Regions from separate parts of the Nocardioides sp. NPDC057767 genome, predicted to be linked through region 2. Evidence: riboswitches for the same ligand, from Rfam matches in the RefSeq annotation. Region 2 holds a riboswitch; each other region holds the start of a gene.
The links. Region 2 has a riboswitch for cobalamin ahead of ACFVDI_RS24800 (prenyltransferase/squalene oxidase repeat-containing protein). Riboswitches for the same ligand answer to the same signal wherever they lie in the genome.

Region 1: linked by a shared signal. The riboswitch ahead of ACFVDI_RS12840 (ABC transporter substrate-binding protein) and the one ahead of ACFVDI_RS24800 (prenyltransferase/squalene oxidase repeat-containing protein) in region 2 are both predicted to bind cobalamin.
Region 3: linked by a shared signal. The riboswitch ahead of ACFVDI_RS03475 (VWA domain-containing protein) and the one ahead of ACFVDI_RS24800 (prenyltransferase/squalene oxidase repeat-containing protein) in region 2 are both predicted to bind cobalamin.

The regions. Positions count from the first base shown of each region.
Region 1 covers NZ_JBHVKJ010000021.1:27,185-32,530, forward strand. Annotated here, with positions in the region: gene ACFVDI_RS12830 (ABC transporter ATP-binding protein) at 1-71, opposite strand, end outside; gene ACFVDI_RS12835 (FecCD family ABC transporter permease) at 68-1,087, opposite strand; gene ACFVDI_RS12840 (ABC transporter substrate-binding protein) at 1,087-2,130, opposite strand; cobalamin riboswitch at 2,184-2,371, opposite strand; gene ACFVDI_RS12845 (NAD(P)H-dependent oxidoreductase) at 2,400-3,098, opposite strand; gene ACFVDI_RS12850 (sugar ABC transporter ATP-binding protein) at 3,277-4,803, shown strand; gene ACFVDI_RS12855 (ABC transporter permease) at 4,800-5,346, shown strand, end outside.
Region 2 covers NZ_JBHVKJ010000065.1:22,529-27,874, reverse strand. Annotated here, with positions in the region: gene ACFVDI_RS24810 (NYN domain-containing protein) at 1-573, shown strand, start outside; gene ACFVDI_RS24805 (glycoside hydrolase family 19 protein) at 589-1,254, opposite strand; cobalamin riboswitch at 1,323-1,455, shown strand; gene ACFVDI_RS24800 (prenyltransferase/squalene oxidase repeat-containing protein) at 1,521-2,594, shown strand; gene ACFVDI_RS24795 (hypothetical protein) at 2,588-3,205, shown strand; gene ACFVDI_RS24790 (CbiQ family ECF transporter T component) at 3,285-4,397, shown strand; gene ACFVDI_RS24785 (ABC transporter ATP-binding protein) at 4,394-5,346, shown strand, end outside.
Region 3 covers NZ_JBHVKJ010000004.1:40,950-46,295, reverse strand. Annotated here, with positions in the region: gene ACFVDI_RS03485 (cobyrinate a,c-diamide synthase) at 1-802, opposite strand, end outside; gene cobO (cob(I)yrinic acid a,c-diamide adenosyltransferase) at 796-1,410, opposite strand; gene ACFVDI_RS03475 (VWA domain-containing protein) at 1,410-3,485, opposite strand; cobalamin riboswitch at 3,510-3,652, opposite strand; gene cbiE (precorrin-6y C5,15-methyltransferase (decarboxylating) subunit CbiE) at 3,669-4,868, shown strand.

The DNA of each region.
Region 1 (5,346 bases), on a different contig from region 2:
AGGGACACGTCGTCGACGACGAGTCGGCCGCGAGGGGCCCAGTGGACGCGTTCGGCCTCCAGCGCGATCATCGCCGGGCCCTCATCAGCACCAGGGCGAAGGCCGGCACCCCGACCAGCGCGGTCGCCACTCCGACGGGGAGCTCCTCGGGATCGATCACGGTCCGGGCGGCGGTGTCGACCCAGATCAGGAAGATCGCGCCGAGCAGCGCGGTGGCCGGGAGCAGCAGCCGGTGCCCGACCCCGACCAGCGCGCGGGCCAGGTGGGGGAGGACCAGCCCGACGAAGCCGATCGCCCCGGACGTGGCGACGATGACGGCGGTCATCAGCGCCGTCAGCACGAGGAGCACCGCCCGGATCCGCGCGACATCGACCCCGAGCGAGGCCGCCGCGTCGTTGCCGAACGCGAACGCGTCCAGCCATCCGGCGCCGAGGATGCAGCAGAGCAGCCCGCCGAGCACGATCACGCCGCACACGAGTACGTCGGTCCAGCTCGCCGAGGAGAGCGACCCGAGCAGCCAGAACAGCACCCCGCGCGTCTGCTCGGCGTCGGCCGCGGTGAACACGATGAATGAGGTGAGCGCCGAGCAGAGCTGGGTCGCGGCGATCCCGGCGAGGATGAGCCGGTCGGTGGTGCCGCCGGCGAGCGAGGCGAGCAGCAGCACGAGGGCGAACGACGCGAGCGCACCGGCGAACGCCCCGGTGGAGAGCCCGATCGCACCCGACCCGACGCCGAGGACGACGATCGAGACCGCGCCGGTCGAGGCGCCCGAGGAGATGCCGAGCACGAACGGGTCGGCGAGCGGGTTGCGCAGCAGCGACTGCAGGATGACCCCGCAGATGGCCAGGCCCGCACCGCAGATCCCCGCGAGCAACGTACGCGGCAGCCGCAGGTCCCACACGATGCTCTGCTGGAGCAGGGTCAGGCCGGAGGACCCGAGCCCGGCCCGGTCGGCGACGACGCCGTAGACGTCGGTGATGCTGAGGTCGGAGGGGCCGACGGTGATGGCGCCCGCCACCGAGGCGACCACCACCAGGGGAGCCAGCGCCAGCAGAATGCCGGCGCGGGGGACGCGGCGCGCCGACATCAGCGGAGGCCGAGGGCGGCCAGCTGGTCGGCGACGTTCTCGACCGCGTAGACGGTGCGGATCGAGGGATTGAGCTCGGCGCCGGAGACCGTCACGAAGCGGTCGTTGCGGACCGCGTCCATCCGGGCGGTGACCGGGTTGCTCTTCAGGTAGTCGATCTTGGCGCGAGCGGTCTCGGCGGTCTGGCTCTTGCGGGTCAGGTCGCCGAGGACGATGACGTCGGGGTTGCGCTCGGCGACGGTCTCCCAGTTGATCTGCGGCCACTCGTCGGTGGTGTCGTCGAAGACGTTCTCCACGCCGAGGGTGCGGCCGATGATGCCGGGACCGCCGCAGCAGCCGGCCAGGTAGGGCGACTCGGAGTTGGCGAACCAGTACATCGCGCTCACCTCACCGGAGGGCGCCTTCGTCCGGGCGGCCTCCAGTCGCTGCGACAGGTCGGCGACCAGGCTCTCGCCGCGTTCGGGGACGCCGAAGATCCGTGCCAGGTCGGTGATCTCCTGGAAGATCGTCTCGATCTCGAGGGGGTCGACACGGGTGCCGTCGTCGTCGCCCTCGTTGTCCTTGACGCACTCGGCGGGCGAGAGGTAGGAGCCGACACCCAGCTTCTCCAGGTCCTCCGGCGTGGTCACCCCGCCCTCGCCCAGGGTGCTGATGAAGGAGGCGGTGACGAAGTCGGGCTCGGCCTCCAGGACGCGCTCGTAGGAGGGCCAGTTGTCGGCGAGCCGCGGCACGCGTTCGTTGTCCTCGGCGAGCGAGTCGAGCACCGGGTCGGTCCACACCGCGGTGCCGGCCATCCGGTCGGCGAGGCCGAGCGAGAGCAGGATCTCGGTCGAGCTCTGGTTGAGCGAGACCGCCCGCTCGGGCGGCGCCTCGAGGGTGATCTCGCGACCGCAGTTGGTCAGCGTGAGCGGGAAGCCGGCGGTGCTGGCGGTGGCAGCCTTCTTCGCGTCGGCGGGCCGGTCGGCACCGCAGCCGGTCAGGGTGGCGCCGAGCGCCAGCACGGCGCTCGCGGTGATCGTTCGGATGGTGCGAGACAGGTGCACGTCGGTCCTCGAGCGGGTCGCGGGCTGGTGCGCGTCGCCCGTGCTGACCGGCAGCGGTCTGCTGCAGGGCCAGCAGGTCTTCGGACTCGGGATCGACCGGCGCGAGACGCCTTCCCAGACCCGAGGGCCCAGTGGCACAGTGTCCCGTCCGTCACCCACACCGCTGCGCGTCAGTCCCGGGCTCTCACCGGGTTCCCGTGCCGGGACTGCGTCCCGAGCGGCTGGCCCGAAGACCGTAGCAGGAGTGCCCGCCCGCCGCCGTGACGCCCTCAGCCCTCGCGATGGGCGCTGAGCCCGTCCTGCCCAGGTGCGACCGAGTCGTGGAGCTTGATCGTGTGGTCGTACTGCTCCTCGACCATCGGCCGGTAGGCGATCCGCGGCTCCGTCATCACACCCTCGAGACGTACGCTCAGGTCGGCCTCGATCCGTGCCATGACCTCGGCGTCGACGACGTCGGCGTCGGTGATCAGGTGCGGGCGCAGCGGGTCCATCCCGGTGTACCAGAACGTGCCGTGCAGCAGCGGCCACAGGACGTCCTCGATGTGGCCGCTGATCCCACGCGGGCCCAGGGTCGCGGCCCGGTCGCCGGCCGTGACGATGGTCAGGGCGCGCTTGCCGGCCAGGCCGCCCTTGCCGTACTTGAGCGGCTTGCCGGTCTCCGGGTCCGGTACGTCGAAGGCGAATCCCGACTCGAAGACCCGATCGATCCAGCCCTTGAGGATGGCCGGCACCGAATACCACCACAGCGGGAACTGCATGACCAGCAGATCTGCCTCCCGCAGGCGGTCCTGGTGGCGGCGTACGTCGGCCTCGCCCCGTTCCACCAGAAGTGGATTGAAACCTTCTCGATAGAGGTCGATCTCGTCGACGGTCCAGCCGGCCGCGACGAGAGCGTTGCGGCCCGCCTCCTGCAGCCGTCCGTTGAGTGACGAGGCGTGCGGATGTGCCCATACCCAGAGTGCGTGCATGGGTCTCTGAACGCGGTCTGACGCGGCAGGATTCCCGCGCGGATGTGGGTTGGCGTGGTGCCGGTCTGACGGCAAAGTCCGAACCTCGCTCAAATTAGCGGCCGAAGAGTGTTGACGTATGTGATTGCCATCACTAGCGTAAACCAGGCTTGAAACCTTTCAATTCGAGGAGCTGCCCATGCCGGACACACCCGCCGCACTGGAGCTGCGGGACGTGGCCAAGTCGTTCGGCCCCGTACGCGCCCTCCGGTCTGGAAGCCTCCGGGTCGAGGCCGGATCCATCCACGCGCTCGTGGGGGAGAACGGGGCCGGGAAGTCGACCCTGGTCAAGATCGTCGCCGGGCTCTACCGCCGCGACGCCGGCGACTACCTGCTCTCCGGGGAGCAGGTCGACTTCCGCAACACCGCCGAGGCCAAGCAGGCCGGCGTCGCGGTCATCTACCAGGAGCCGACCCTCTTTCCCGACCTCTCGGTCACCGAGAACATCTTCATGGGGCGCCAGCCGACCAACCGCTGGGGCAGGATCGACCGCGCCGCGATGCGCACCGAGGTCGTCGAGCTCTTCGCCCGGCTCGGTGTGCCGATCGAGCCCGAGCGCCCGACCGAGGGCCTCTCGATCGCCGACCAGCAGCTGATCGAGATCGCCAAGGCGCTCTCGCTCGATGCCAAGGTCCTGATCATGGACGAGCCGACCGCGGCGCTGTCGGGCAACGAGGTCGAGCGGCTGATGACCGTGGCGCGCACGCTGCGCGACCAGGGCTGCGCCGTCGTGTTCATCTCGCACCGCTTCGACGAGGTGTTCGCGCTGTGCGACACGATCACGGTGATGCGCGACGGCGCCTACATCTCCACCGACCCGATCTCCGCGGTCACCGAGGACGAGATCGTCCAGCGACTGGTCGGGCGGGAGGTCTCCGACCTCTACCCGAAGCTCGAGGCCACCGTCGGCAAGCCCCTGCTCGAGGTCAGGGGCCTCACCCGCACCGGCCTGTTCCAGGACATCAGCCTCACCGTCCGCGAAGGTGAGATCGTCGGCCTGGCCGGCCTCGTCGGCGCCGGGCGCAGCGAGGTCGCCCAGGCGATCTTCGGCGTCGACCCCTACGAGAGCGGCGAGGTCACCCTCGACGGGCAGCCGGTCCCGCCGGGTGACCCGCGGCGGGCGATAGAGATGGGGCTGGCCTTCGTGCCCGAGGACCGCCGCCAGCACGGCCTCGTCCTGGACGCGCCGATCTCGCGCAACATCACCCTCCCGACGAGCGGCCGGCTCGCCCGCACCGGGCTGATCAGCACCGGCATCGAGAACCGCTCGGCCGCCGACTGGGCCGCCCGGCTCGAGGTCAAGGCCGCGACCCTCGACACCCTGGCCGGCACCCTCTCGGGCGGCAACCAGCAGAAGGTGGTCCTGGCCAAGTGGCTCTCCACCCAGCCGAAGGTGCTGATCATCGACGAGCCGACCCGAGGCATCGACGTCGGCACCAAGTCCGAGGTGCACCGGCTGCTCTCCACGCTCGCGCAGGAGGGTCTCGGGATCCTGATGATCTCCTCCGAGCTCCCCGAGGTGCTCGGGATGGCCGACCGCGTGATCGTCCTCAGCGAGGGTCACCAGACGGCCGAGCTGAGCCGCGAGGAGGCGACCCCCGAGGCCGTCATGCGCGCGGCCACGGCCCACCACTCCACCACCCTGAACGTCAGCGAGGCATCATGACCACCACGCTCGACGCGCCTGCCCCGGCCGCGCCGCAGCCACGCCACCGAGCAGCCCACCGGCTGACCTGGCTCCTGAAGCAGCGCGAGACCGGCATCGCCGTCGCGTTCGTCCTGCTGCTCGTGGTGACCACGGCGGTGAACCCCAACTTCCTGTTCAGCACCGACGGCTGGCGCGACCTCACCCTGACCCCGGCGATCCTCGTCTGCCTGGCGATCGGCCAGGCGATGGTGATCGTCACCCGCAACGTCGACCTCAGCGTCGGCTCGACCCTCGGGCTGACGGCCTACCTCGCCGGCCGTCTCTTCCTCGACACCGGCCTCCCGGTGATCCTCGTCGTGCTGATCGCGGTCGCCGCGGGTGCCGTGCTCGGTCTGGTCAACGGGGTGCTGGTCGCCTTCGCCAAGGTGCCGGCCCTGGTCATCACCCTCGGCACCCTCTACGTCTACCGCGGGATCATGCTCGAGTGGGCCGGCAGCGACCGGATCAACGCCTCCGACATCCCGCCCGGGCTGCTCGACTTCGGCACCGGATCGTTCCTGT
Region 2 (5,346 bases):
ATGCAGCAGTTCGACCTGACCGCCCACAAGAACGCCTCCGACATGGCGCTCGCCATCGACGCCGTCGAGCTGCTGCACGCGGCGATCCCGGACGCGTTCGCGCTGGTCTCCTCCGACTCCGACTTCACCCCGCTGGTGCACTACCTGCGCGAGAAGGGGCGCGCCGTCTACGGCTACGGCCGGGAGAAGACGCCGGCCCCGTTCAAGAGCGCCTGCACCCGGTTCACCGTGGTCGAGAAGCTCGGCGGCTCCGAGGAGGAGACCGACACCGACTCCGAGGCCGGCGCCACCCCCGCCCGCAAGCAGTCCTCCTCGGCGACCACGGGACAGGTCCTGAAGCGCAACGCCCGGTTGATCCAGCTGCTGCGCAACTCCATCGCCGCGGCCGCCGACGACGACGGCTGGGCCCTGGTCGGCACGGTCGTCTCCCGCATCCGCAACCAGTCCTCCGAGGACCCGCGCAACTACGGCTACGCCACCTGGACCAAGCTCATCAAGGCGATCGACCTCTTCGAGCTCAAGGACGAGGGCACCTCGGCGATCGCGGTCAGCGACAAGCGCAACAAGAAGTGACGTACGTCTGCAGGTCTAGGACGCGTCCGCGGTGAGGTCCTGGTCGTCTGCCTTCTTCGGCTTCGGGCGGGTGCAGTCGATCCCCTTGGGAACCGAGCCGTCGAGGTGCTTCAGCGCGGCCTTGAAGTCGCGGCAGCGCTCGGCGTCCTCCTCCTTGTTGGCGGGATAGCCGATCGCCGCGTTGACCTTGCCCATCTCGAGGGCGTCGGCGAGCGGGTTGATATCGCGGGCGACGGTCCAGTACCACCGCGAGATCGGCGCGCTGTGGTCCAGGGACCGGGCCAGCTCGGGGCGGCGGCGAAGGTCGATGCCGAAGTAGGCGCCGGCGTCGGTGTAGTTGGCCTCGCCGGTCAGCTGGATGTAGCCGCGGCCGGCGTACTTCCGCTTGTCGTGGGGGCCCTTGGCGTCGTGGTGGAAGGAGCTCTCGTTGGCGAGCGTGGCCAGGTAGGCCGCCTGCCGGTAGGAGGTCGTGATCCGGGCGTCGGACATGGCCCGGTTGAGGGTCGGCAGCCCGGTCTCGACGGTCTTCCTGTCACCGACCTTGTCGCCGAACATGGCAACCAGATCGGCGTACGTGACCGAGGTTCGAGCCGGTGCCGCGACGGCCGTCGTGGCTGGGCAGAGGGAGAGCACGGTGGCCGAGATCGAGGTTGCGACAAGGCCGAGAATCCTGTGGCGCATGGGGACAGAGTGACTGCTCGACGGCGATCCCGCAAGCAGGGACGACCCGGCATAAGATGACCCCCGAATCAAGCAGAGCCTCAATCAACACACGCCGTGGTGGGGGAAGCCGGTCGAATCCCGGCGCTGACCCGCAACCGTAGGCCCAGGACATCGGGTCCTGGGCGAGCCGGAGCACCTGCCGACGGGCGCGTACTGACCTGACGCTGTCGTGGAAAGCAGCGGGTCGGCCCTGGGCCTTCCCGACGAACAGCGCGGAAGGAACCATGAAGAAGACCGTCATCGGTGGCATCGCCGCCGCCCTCGCCCTCACCTCGCTCGCCGGCTGCGGCGAGAAGGCCGTCGAGGAGGGGGAGAAGCCCACCTACGACGCGAAGGTGTCGACCTCCGTGGCCGACTGGCTCGTCGCCCAGGCGCCGAAGGGTGTGGCCCGCAACGCGCAGTACGGCACCGACGACTTCGGGCTCAGCGCCGACATCGGGATCGCGCTGGCCGAGGTCGGTGGCTACGACGAGGAGATCGCCACGATCGCCGCGGCCGTGATGGAGAACAAGTCGGCTTACACCTCGCCCGGGTTCGGCACCGTGACCTCGGCCGGGGCCACCGCGAAGGCGCTCGTCCTCCAGCAGAACATCGACGCCTCCGACCCCGGTCTGCTGAAGCAGCTCGAGGGCACCGTCGGTGAGAACGGCCGCATCGCCGACAAGCTCGACCCCGAGAACAAGGAGGCGGCCGACTACTCCAACACCATCGGGCAGTCGTACGCCGTCTGGGCACTGAGCAACGCCGAGAGCAAGAAGGCCACCGCCGCCGCGGATTTCCTGGCCGGGCAGCAGTGCGAGGAGGGCTGGTTCCGGGTCACGTTCACGGCTGACCCCGCGGCCGCCGACCAGACCTGCGACGGTGACCCGAAGGCCGCTCCGGATGCCGACGCCACCGCGTTCGCGTTGATCGCGCTGTCCTCGGTCGCCTCTCCCGAGGCCGAGAAGGCCGTCGAGGCTGGCGTCGAGTGGCTGAAGGAGACCCAGGCGGAGGACGGTTCGTTCAAGGCGGCGACCGGCAACATCGCCAACTCCAACACCACCGGCCTGGCCGGGTGGGCGTTCGGTCGCGCCGGTGAGACCGATGCTGCCGAGAAGGCCGCGACCTGGGTCTCCGAGCACGTCGTGACCTGCGGTGACGACATCGGGGCGGTGGCCTACGACGACGCCGCCCTGGCCGAGGGCAACACCAAGGGGCTGACCAAGGAGTCCGAGGGGATGTACCGCCTCGCGGCCGCCCAGGCGCTGCCATCCCTCGTCTTCCTGCCCAAGGACGCGACCACGAAGACCGCGTGCTGAGCCTACGGTCCGCGATGGTGGCCCTGGCGATCCTCGCCGGGGCCACCGCACCCGTCCTCACCCCGGCTTCGGCTTCTGCCGCAGAGGCATGTGACGGCGTCACCGTCGTCGTCGAGCCCAACGCGCTGGGCGGCGACCCCGAGGTCACCTGCGTCCGGCCCGAGGAGGGCGACACCGGTGCCGACCTCTTCGAGAAGGCAGGGCATCCGCTCACCTACGTGACCTCGATGCCCAGCGTCGTCTGCCGTGTCGACGGCCGGCCGAAGACCGCCGGCTGTGCCCAGATGCCTCCCGCCGACGCCTACTGGTCCCTGTGGGTCACCGACGAATCCGGGGCCTGGAGCTATGCCTCCAGAAATGTTACCGAAATCAGCGTGACCTCCGGGCAGGGTGTTGCGTTCACGTGGATAGACGACGATGTCGTTACCGCTCCGGCGACGGTGCTTGGGGATGCTGTGGGGGCGCCCTCAAGCCCGTCGCCGGAGTCATCTCCGGAGGACTCACCCTCTGACTCGACCTCCGAGCCCCGGCAGCTGCCCGTCTGGGTCGCTCCCGCCGGGATCCTCGCCCTCTTCTCCGTCGCCGGTGTCGTCTGGTGGCGTCGGCGATGAGCGAGCGTCAGCGAGCGAACAATGGATCTTTCATCGGACCGCGTCCGTACCCTGGCGCATGCGCTACGGAGGCGGTCCGATGAGCACCTTGATTCGCGAGGCCGCGATCGCGCGCCTGCCCCGTGATCTGCACCCCGTCGCCTGGTGGGTGTGGGCGATCGGGCTGGCTGCGTACGCCTCCTTCACCACCAACCCGCTGCTGCTCCTGCTCTTGGTGGGGGTGGTCTCGGTCGTGGTCGCGGCCCGTCGCGGTGAGCAACCGTGGGCGAAGGCGTTCCGGCTCTACGTCGGCCTCGCCCTGTTCATCGTCGCGACCCGGGTGCTCTTCAGGGTGCTCCTGGGCGCCGTGCCGGGTCATGTGCTCATCGATCTGCCCGAGATCCCGCTTCCCGATTGGGTGCTCGGGATCCGGCTGCTCGGGCCGCTCACCCGCGAGGCGCTGCTCGCGGGCCTCTACGACGGTATGCGGCTCGGTGTGATCGTGATCTGCGTCGGTGCGGCCAACGCACTGGCCAACCCGAAGCGACTGTTGCGGTCGCTGCCGCCCGCGCTCTACGAGATCGGCACCGCCGTGGTGGTGGCGGTGACCGTGCTGCCCCAGCTGGCCGAGTCGGTGCAGCGGGTCCGCGCCGCGCAGCGGCTGCGGGCAGGGGCGACCGGAAGGGTCAAGCGGCTGCGCCGCTTCCTGGTGCCGGTGCTCGAGGACGCCCTGGAGCGGTCGATGGCGCTGGCGGCCGGCATGGACACACGCGGCTACGGACGTACGGCCGGGATCCCGGCTGCCACCAGGCGGGTCACCTCGGGGCTGATGCTGGTCTCGCTCGTGGGTCTCTGCGCCGGCGTCTACGCGGTGCTGGACGGGACCACGCCCGGCTGGCTGGCGGCCACCATGCTGGTGCTCGGCGTCGGCTCCGCGGCCATCGGGCTGAGGCTGGCCGGTCGCCGGGTGTCGCGGACCGTCTACCGGCCCGACCGGTGGCGCTGGCCGGAGGTCGTGGTGGCGCTGAGCGGCGTGCTGGTCGCGGTCGTGGGCTGGTGGGTCGCCCGGTCGCAGGTCCCGGTGGCCTTTCCCGGGGTGAGCACCGCGCCCGGGGTCACGCTGACGGCCATGGCAGGAGTGCTCGTCGGGCTGGTCCCGGCGGTCGCCGCGCCGGTGCCGGCATCACTCGTCGAGGAGGAGACAGCCGCATGATCGAGCTGCGAGGGATCACGTTCACCCCGCCCGACTCCTCCGAGCACGTGCTCAAGGACGTCGATCTCACCATCGAGGAGGGCGAGCTGCTGCTCGTCTCCGGCCCCACCGGCTCCGGGAAGTCGACGCTTCTCGGCGTCATCGCCGGCCTGGTGCCCCGCTTCTCCGGCGGCGTGCTGGAGGGTGACCTGCTGCTGGACGGCGCCTCGATCATCCGTACGCCGCCGCGCGAGCGCGCCGGGATCATCGGCTACGTCGGTCAGGACCCGGTGGCCGGCTTCGTCACCGACACGGTCGAGGAGGAGCTGGCCTACGGGATGGAGCAGCTCGGGCTCCCGCCGGCGACCATGCGGCGCCGGGTCGAGGAGACCCTCGACCTGCTCGGCATCGCCGAGCTGCGGCAGCGGTCGCTGCGTACGCTCTCGGGCGGGCAGCAGCAGCGCGTCGCGATCGGCTCCGTGCTCACCACCCACCCGCGGGTGGTCGTGCTCGACGAGCCCACCTCCGCCCTCGACCCCACCGCCGCCGAGGACGTGCTCGCCACCATCACCCGGCTCGTGCACGACCTCGGCACCTCCGTGGTCCTCGCCGAGCACCGCCTCGAGCGCGTCGTACCCTTCGCCGACCGGATCGCGCTCCTCGTCGGCGACGGCTCCGTCGCTGTCGGCGACCCCGCCGACATCCTCGAGGACTCGCCCGTCGTGCCGCCGCTCGTCGAGCTCGGCCGCCAGCTCGGCTGGTCGCCGCTGCCGCTCACGGTGCGGGATGCGAGGCGGCGGGCGCGGGGGGTGGCGCTTGCCGACCGCGTCGGTCATCTCGAGATGACCGACGCCGTGGCCCTGAGCGCCCGCTCGCTCACCGTCACCCGAGGGCGTACGCCGGTCCTGCACGAGGTCTCGATCCGACTGCCCGCAGGGCGGGTGACGGCCCTGATGGGACGAAACGGCTC
Region 3 (5,346 bases), on a different contig from region 2:
GGAAGGTGAACGCCCTGCCGCCCGCGACCGCGACGACCGGACGCTCCCCGGCCGGCGAGGCGTCGATCTCCAGCGCCATGGCCGGATCCCACGGCTCGGCGTCCAGGTCGGGGGCCGAGCGAGCGACGTCGAGCAGGGCGGAGAGGTCGAGGTGGGCGGCGACCTGCTCCCCCAGCCGCTCGATCAGCGCGACCGACTCGTCCCGCTCGGCGACGGGGACGAGGCCGAGGTGACGTGACGGGGTCGCGAGCGTCTCGTCCCGCGGGAGCATGCCGAGCACCGGCAGGCCGACCTGGTCGAGCGCTCGCCGGATCTCGTCGGCGTTGCGCCCGGGAGAGCAGCGGTTGAGGACGACTCCCCCGATGCGTACGGACGGGTCGAAGGCGGCCATGCCCGCCGCGATCGCGGCAGCGGAACGGGACATCCGGGCGACGTCGAGTACCAGGACGACCGGCGAGGAGGTCAGCGCGGCGACGTGCGCTGTCGAGGCGAAGCCATCGGTGCCGAGGCGGCCGTCGTAGAGGCCCATGACGCCCTCGATCACCGCGACGTCGGCCCCGGCGGCACCGTGGAGCAGCAGCGGCACCACCCGCTCGACTCCAACCAGGTGAGGATCGAGGTTGCGGCCCGGGCGGCCGGTGGCGAGCGCGTGGTAGCCCGGGTCGATGTAGTCCGGGCCGACCTTGTGCCCACTGACCTCGTGACCGGAAGCGCGCAGCGCCGCCATCAGCCCGGTCGCGATCGTCGTCTTCCCCGAACCCGTCGAGGGAGCCGCGACCACCAGCCGGGGCAGGGTCACCATTCGATGCCCTTCTGGCCCTTCTGGCCGGCGTCCATGGGGTGCTTGACCTTGGTCATCTCGGTGACCAGGTCGGCGACCTCGAGCACGGCAGGATCGGCGTCGCGGCCGGTGATCACGACGTGCTGGCGCCCGGGGCGCTCGGAGAGCACCGACGCCACCTCCTCGGCAGAGACCCAGCCCCACTTGATCGGGTAGGTGAACTCGTCGAGGACGAGCAGGTCGTAGCGCTCCTCGGCCAGGCACCGCTTGATCTCGGCCCAGCCCTCGGCGGCGGCCGCGGCGTGGTCCTCGGCCTCGCCCCGCTTGCGCGACCACGACCATCCGGAGCCCATCTTGTGCCAGTCGACCGGTCCACCCTCGCCGGTCTCCTCGTGCAGCTGTCCGAGCCGCTCCAAGACCGTCTGCTCGCCGATGCGCCACTTGGCCGACTTCACGAACTGGAAGACCCCGATCCGCCAGCCCTGGTTCCAGCCGCGCAGCGCGAGCCCGAAGGCGGCGGTCGACTTCCCCTTGCCGGGCCCGGTGTGGACCATCACCAGCGGCCGGTTGCGGCGCTGGCGGGTGGTGAGCCCGTCGTCGGGTACGTTCAGCGGCTGTCCCTTCGGCATCAGGCAGCGCCCCTTCCCATGGTGGATCCGGTGAACCCGTGGACGGCCGACGTCAGCGCCTCGGCGCTCACCTCGGCGACCGGGACGTGCTCGGCGCCGAGGTGCTCGGCCAGCCGGCGAGCCAGCCCGAGCCGCATCGGCCCGCTCTCGGAGTCGATGACGACGGTGGTGACGCCCAGGCCGGCGACGTACGCGGCGGCCTGCTGCGAGCGCCGCACCGCCTCCTTGCCGTGGGCCTTGGAGTTCGCGCGGCCGTCCGTGACGACCACCAGCAGCGGCCGCAGATCGGGGTCGCGCAGATGCTCGCGCTGCAGCACCCGGGCGGCCTCGAGGAGGCCTTCGGCCAGCGGCGTACGTCCTCCGGCGGGCACCTCGTCCAGACGGGCTGCCGCGAGGTCGACCGACCCGGTCGGCGGCAGCACGAGCTCGGCGCCTTCGCCGCGGAAGGTGATCATCCCGACCTTGTCGCGGCGCCGGTAGGCGTCGAGGAGCAGCGAGAGGACCGCGGCCTTCACCTGCGCCATCCGCTTGCGCGCGGCCATCGACCCGGACGCGTCCACGCAGAAGAGCACCAGGTTGGCCTCGCGTCCCTCGCGGACCGCGGTGCGGAGGTCCTCGACCCGCAGCTCGACCTTCGCGGACGTACGCGGGCGGGCTGCCTGCTTGCCCGCGGCGGCCTTGAGCGTCTCGACGAGATGGAGCGAGCCGCGGACGCTGGTGTTCGCGCCGATCCGGCGGCCGCTGCTGCCGATCGCCTTGCTCCGGCCTCCGGTGCGGCCGGTGCCCAGTCCGGTGACGGTCAGGAGGCGGGGGCGGTAGGCAGGGGCGGCAGCGGTGACGGACTCGGGGGCGGGAGCGGAGGGCGTGGGCGGCGCGTCGGGTCGGTCGTCCGCGGAATCGGCTGTGTTGGTCTCGGCACCGTCTCGCTGGCGCTCGCCGGGCTCGACCGACTGGGGTTCCGCGACCCCGTCGTCGGTGGTCGATGTCTCCTCGTGGGAGGTCTCGACAGGCTCGACCTCCGGGGGCGGCTCGGGTGGCAGCTCCTCGTCGCCGAGGATGCGGTCGAGGAGGTCCTCGTCGAGGCCGGGAGCGTCGAAGGGGTTGCGACGGCGGCGGTGCGGCAGCGCGAGCAGTGCGGCGCGGCGGATGTCGGCGCGGGTGACCTCGGAGCGTCCGGCCCAGGCGGCGTGGGCGACGGCGGTGCGGGCGGTGACGATGTCGGCGCGGAGCCCGTCGACCTCGAAGGCCGCGCAGACCTCGGCGATCTTGAGCAGCCCGGGCGCGGTGAGCCGGACCTTGCCGACCAGCGCGCGGGCGGCCGAGATCCGGGCGGTCAGGTCGCGCTCGGCGGCGACATAGCGCTCGACGAACGCGGGAGCGTCCAGGTCGAAGGCCATCCGGCGGCGGACGACCTCGGCGCGCAGCGCGGGGTCCCGGGGCGCGGCGACCTCGACGGTGAGCCCGAAGCGGTCCAGCAGCTGCGGGCGCAGCTCGCCCTCCTCGGGGTTCATGGTGCCGATCAGTACGAATCGGGCGGCGTGCTCGACCGAGACCCCGTCGCGCTCGACCGAGACCCGGCCCATCGCGGCCGCGTCCAGCAGGAGGTCGACCAGGTGGTCGTGGAGCAGGTTGACCTCGTCCACGTACAGCAGGCCGCGGTGGGCCCGGGCGAGCAGTCCTGGCTCGAACTCGACCGCGCCGCGCGACAGCGCGCTCTCCAGGTGGAGCGAGCCGACGACCCGGTCCTCGGTGGCGCCCACCGGAAGCTCGACCAGCCGCACCGGCCGGCTCTCCACGACGGCGGCGGACCCGAACGGTCCGTCGGGCGACTCCGCGGACGGGTCGGCGGGGTCGATCGAGAACCGGTCCCCGGCGTAGACCGAGATCGAGGGCAGCACGGCCGCCAGGCCGCGTACGGCCGTCGACTTCGCGGTCCCCTTCTCGCCACGGACCAAGACCCCGCCGATCTCCGGGGAGATCGTGGTGAGCACGAGCGCGAGGCCCATGTCGTCGAGCCCTGTGGCCGAGTCGGCCTGGCAGCCGAGGACGGCAGAAAATGGGTAGTGCACCGGCATGAGAGGCTCCCGCTCCCTATCGCGTTGGTTGGTTGGACGCGAGGCCGGTCTTCGGACTTGTCGAGTCCCCGTGGTCGGAGCTCGATTCACCGCAGCGGGCCTGTGCCGGATTCTCACCGGCTTCCCAGATTCTCCCCAGTCGGGGCACCTCGCGCCTGTGCGCTCACTGTAGCGTCTGGCCTCATGATCGTCGTGGTGGGCATCGGTGCCGGAGGTTGGGACGAGATCCCCGTACGTCACCAGCAGCTGATCCGGGAGGCCGCGACCCTCCTCGGCGGCAAGCGTCATCTCGACGTCGTCCCTGACCTCCCCGGCCAGCGGCGCGAGCCCTGGCCCTCGCCGCTTCGCGATGGCCTTCCTGCGCTGCTCGAGTCGCTCCCGGCGGACGCTCCCGTCGTCGCGCTGGCCTCCGGCGATCCGCTGGTCTCCGGCATCGGGACGACCCTGATCTCGCTCCTCGGTCGGGAGAACGTACGCATCGAGCCGGCCGTCTCCTCCGTCTCCCTCGCCCGCGCCCGGATGGGCTGGCCGGCCGAGTCGTGCGCGGTCGTCAGCGTGGTCGGCCGCGACGTGTCGCTGGTCGGCCGCGAGCTCGCCCCCGGCCGCCGGATCCTGGCGCTCTCCTCAGACGGATCGACCCCGGCCTCGATCGCGAACCTCCTGGTCACGGCCGGTCTCGGTGGGTCCGTGATGACCGTGCTGGGCGAGCTGGGGGCGGAGACCGAGAGCTCGCGGACGGGCACGGCCTCGACCTGGGCGGGCGAGTCGCCACGGCTCAACATCGTGGCGATCGAGTGCGTCGGGGCGCCGCTGTTCGGCTGGGCGGCCGGTCTACCCGACGACGCCTTCGAGAACGACGGCCAGCTGACCAAGCGCGACCTGCGCGCCTCCGCCCTGGCCCGCCTGGCACCGACCCCCGGCGAACACCTGTGGGACGTCGGCGCCGGTGCCGGATCGGTCGGAATCGAGTGGATGCGGGCGCACCCTTCCTGCACCACGACGGCCATCGAGGGCAACTCCGAGCGGGCAGCCCGGATCGCTCGTAACGCCGCCCGTCTCGGCGTACCGAGCCTGACCGTCGTCGAAGGTCGTGCCCCGGATGCGTTGCGCGATCTCCCGGCGCCCGACGCGATCTTCATCGGCGGCGGCGCGACCCGCCCCGGCGTCCTCGACGCCTGCCTCGCCGCCCTCCGCCCCGGCGGTCGTCTCGTCGTCCACGGCGTCACCCTGGAGACCGAGCAGCTCCTCGCAGGGCTCTACGAAGATCGCGGCGGCGAACTCACCCGCATCGCCGTCGAGACCACCGCCCCGATCGGTTCCTTCACCGGCTGGGCGCCTGCGCGCACCGTCACGCAATGGGCCTACACGGCCAACAGATCCTGATCCCCCGCCCGGCCCTCGCGGCCCTGGTGAACAAGGTGCTGCCACCGTGCACTATCGCTGCCGCTGCACGACCGGTTTACACCTGACTGGTATGCGATGGACGCCCCGATGGTCCCGGCCTAGCGTCGTCACATGCTGATCACCACGCAGCAAGCATGTGAGCGCCTGGCGAGAGTCCATCTCCTTGGCCGCAACCAGGCGCTGCGCATCCTGCAGTCAGGGCTCGCCGGCCCGCGCACGCGAGTCGGCTCGGCGTACCGGTACGAAGCCGACGCGATCGAGCGTCTCCTCGCCCGGCCACGCAGCACCGACGAGGCCCTCGACCGGCATCAGCCGTTCATCGCGCGGATCGGCCGCACCAGACCCTTCGACCTCGACGCCACCTGGGAGGAGCAGCGCGCAGACGTCGCGACGGGTTGGTACCTTCCCTCGCTCGCCTACCACCAGATGCGTCCACGTCTCCCGGCCTCCCACCGGG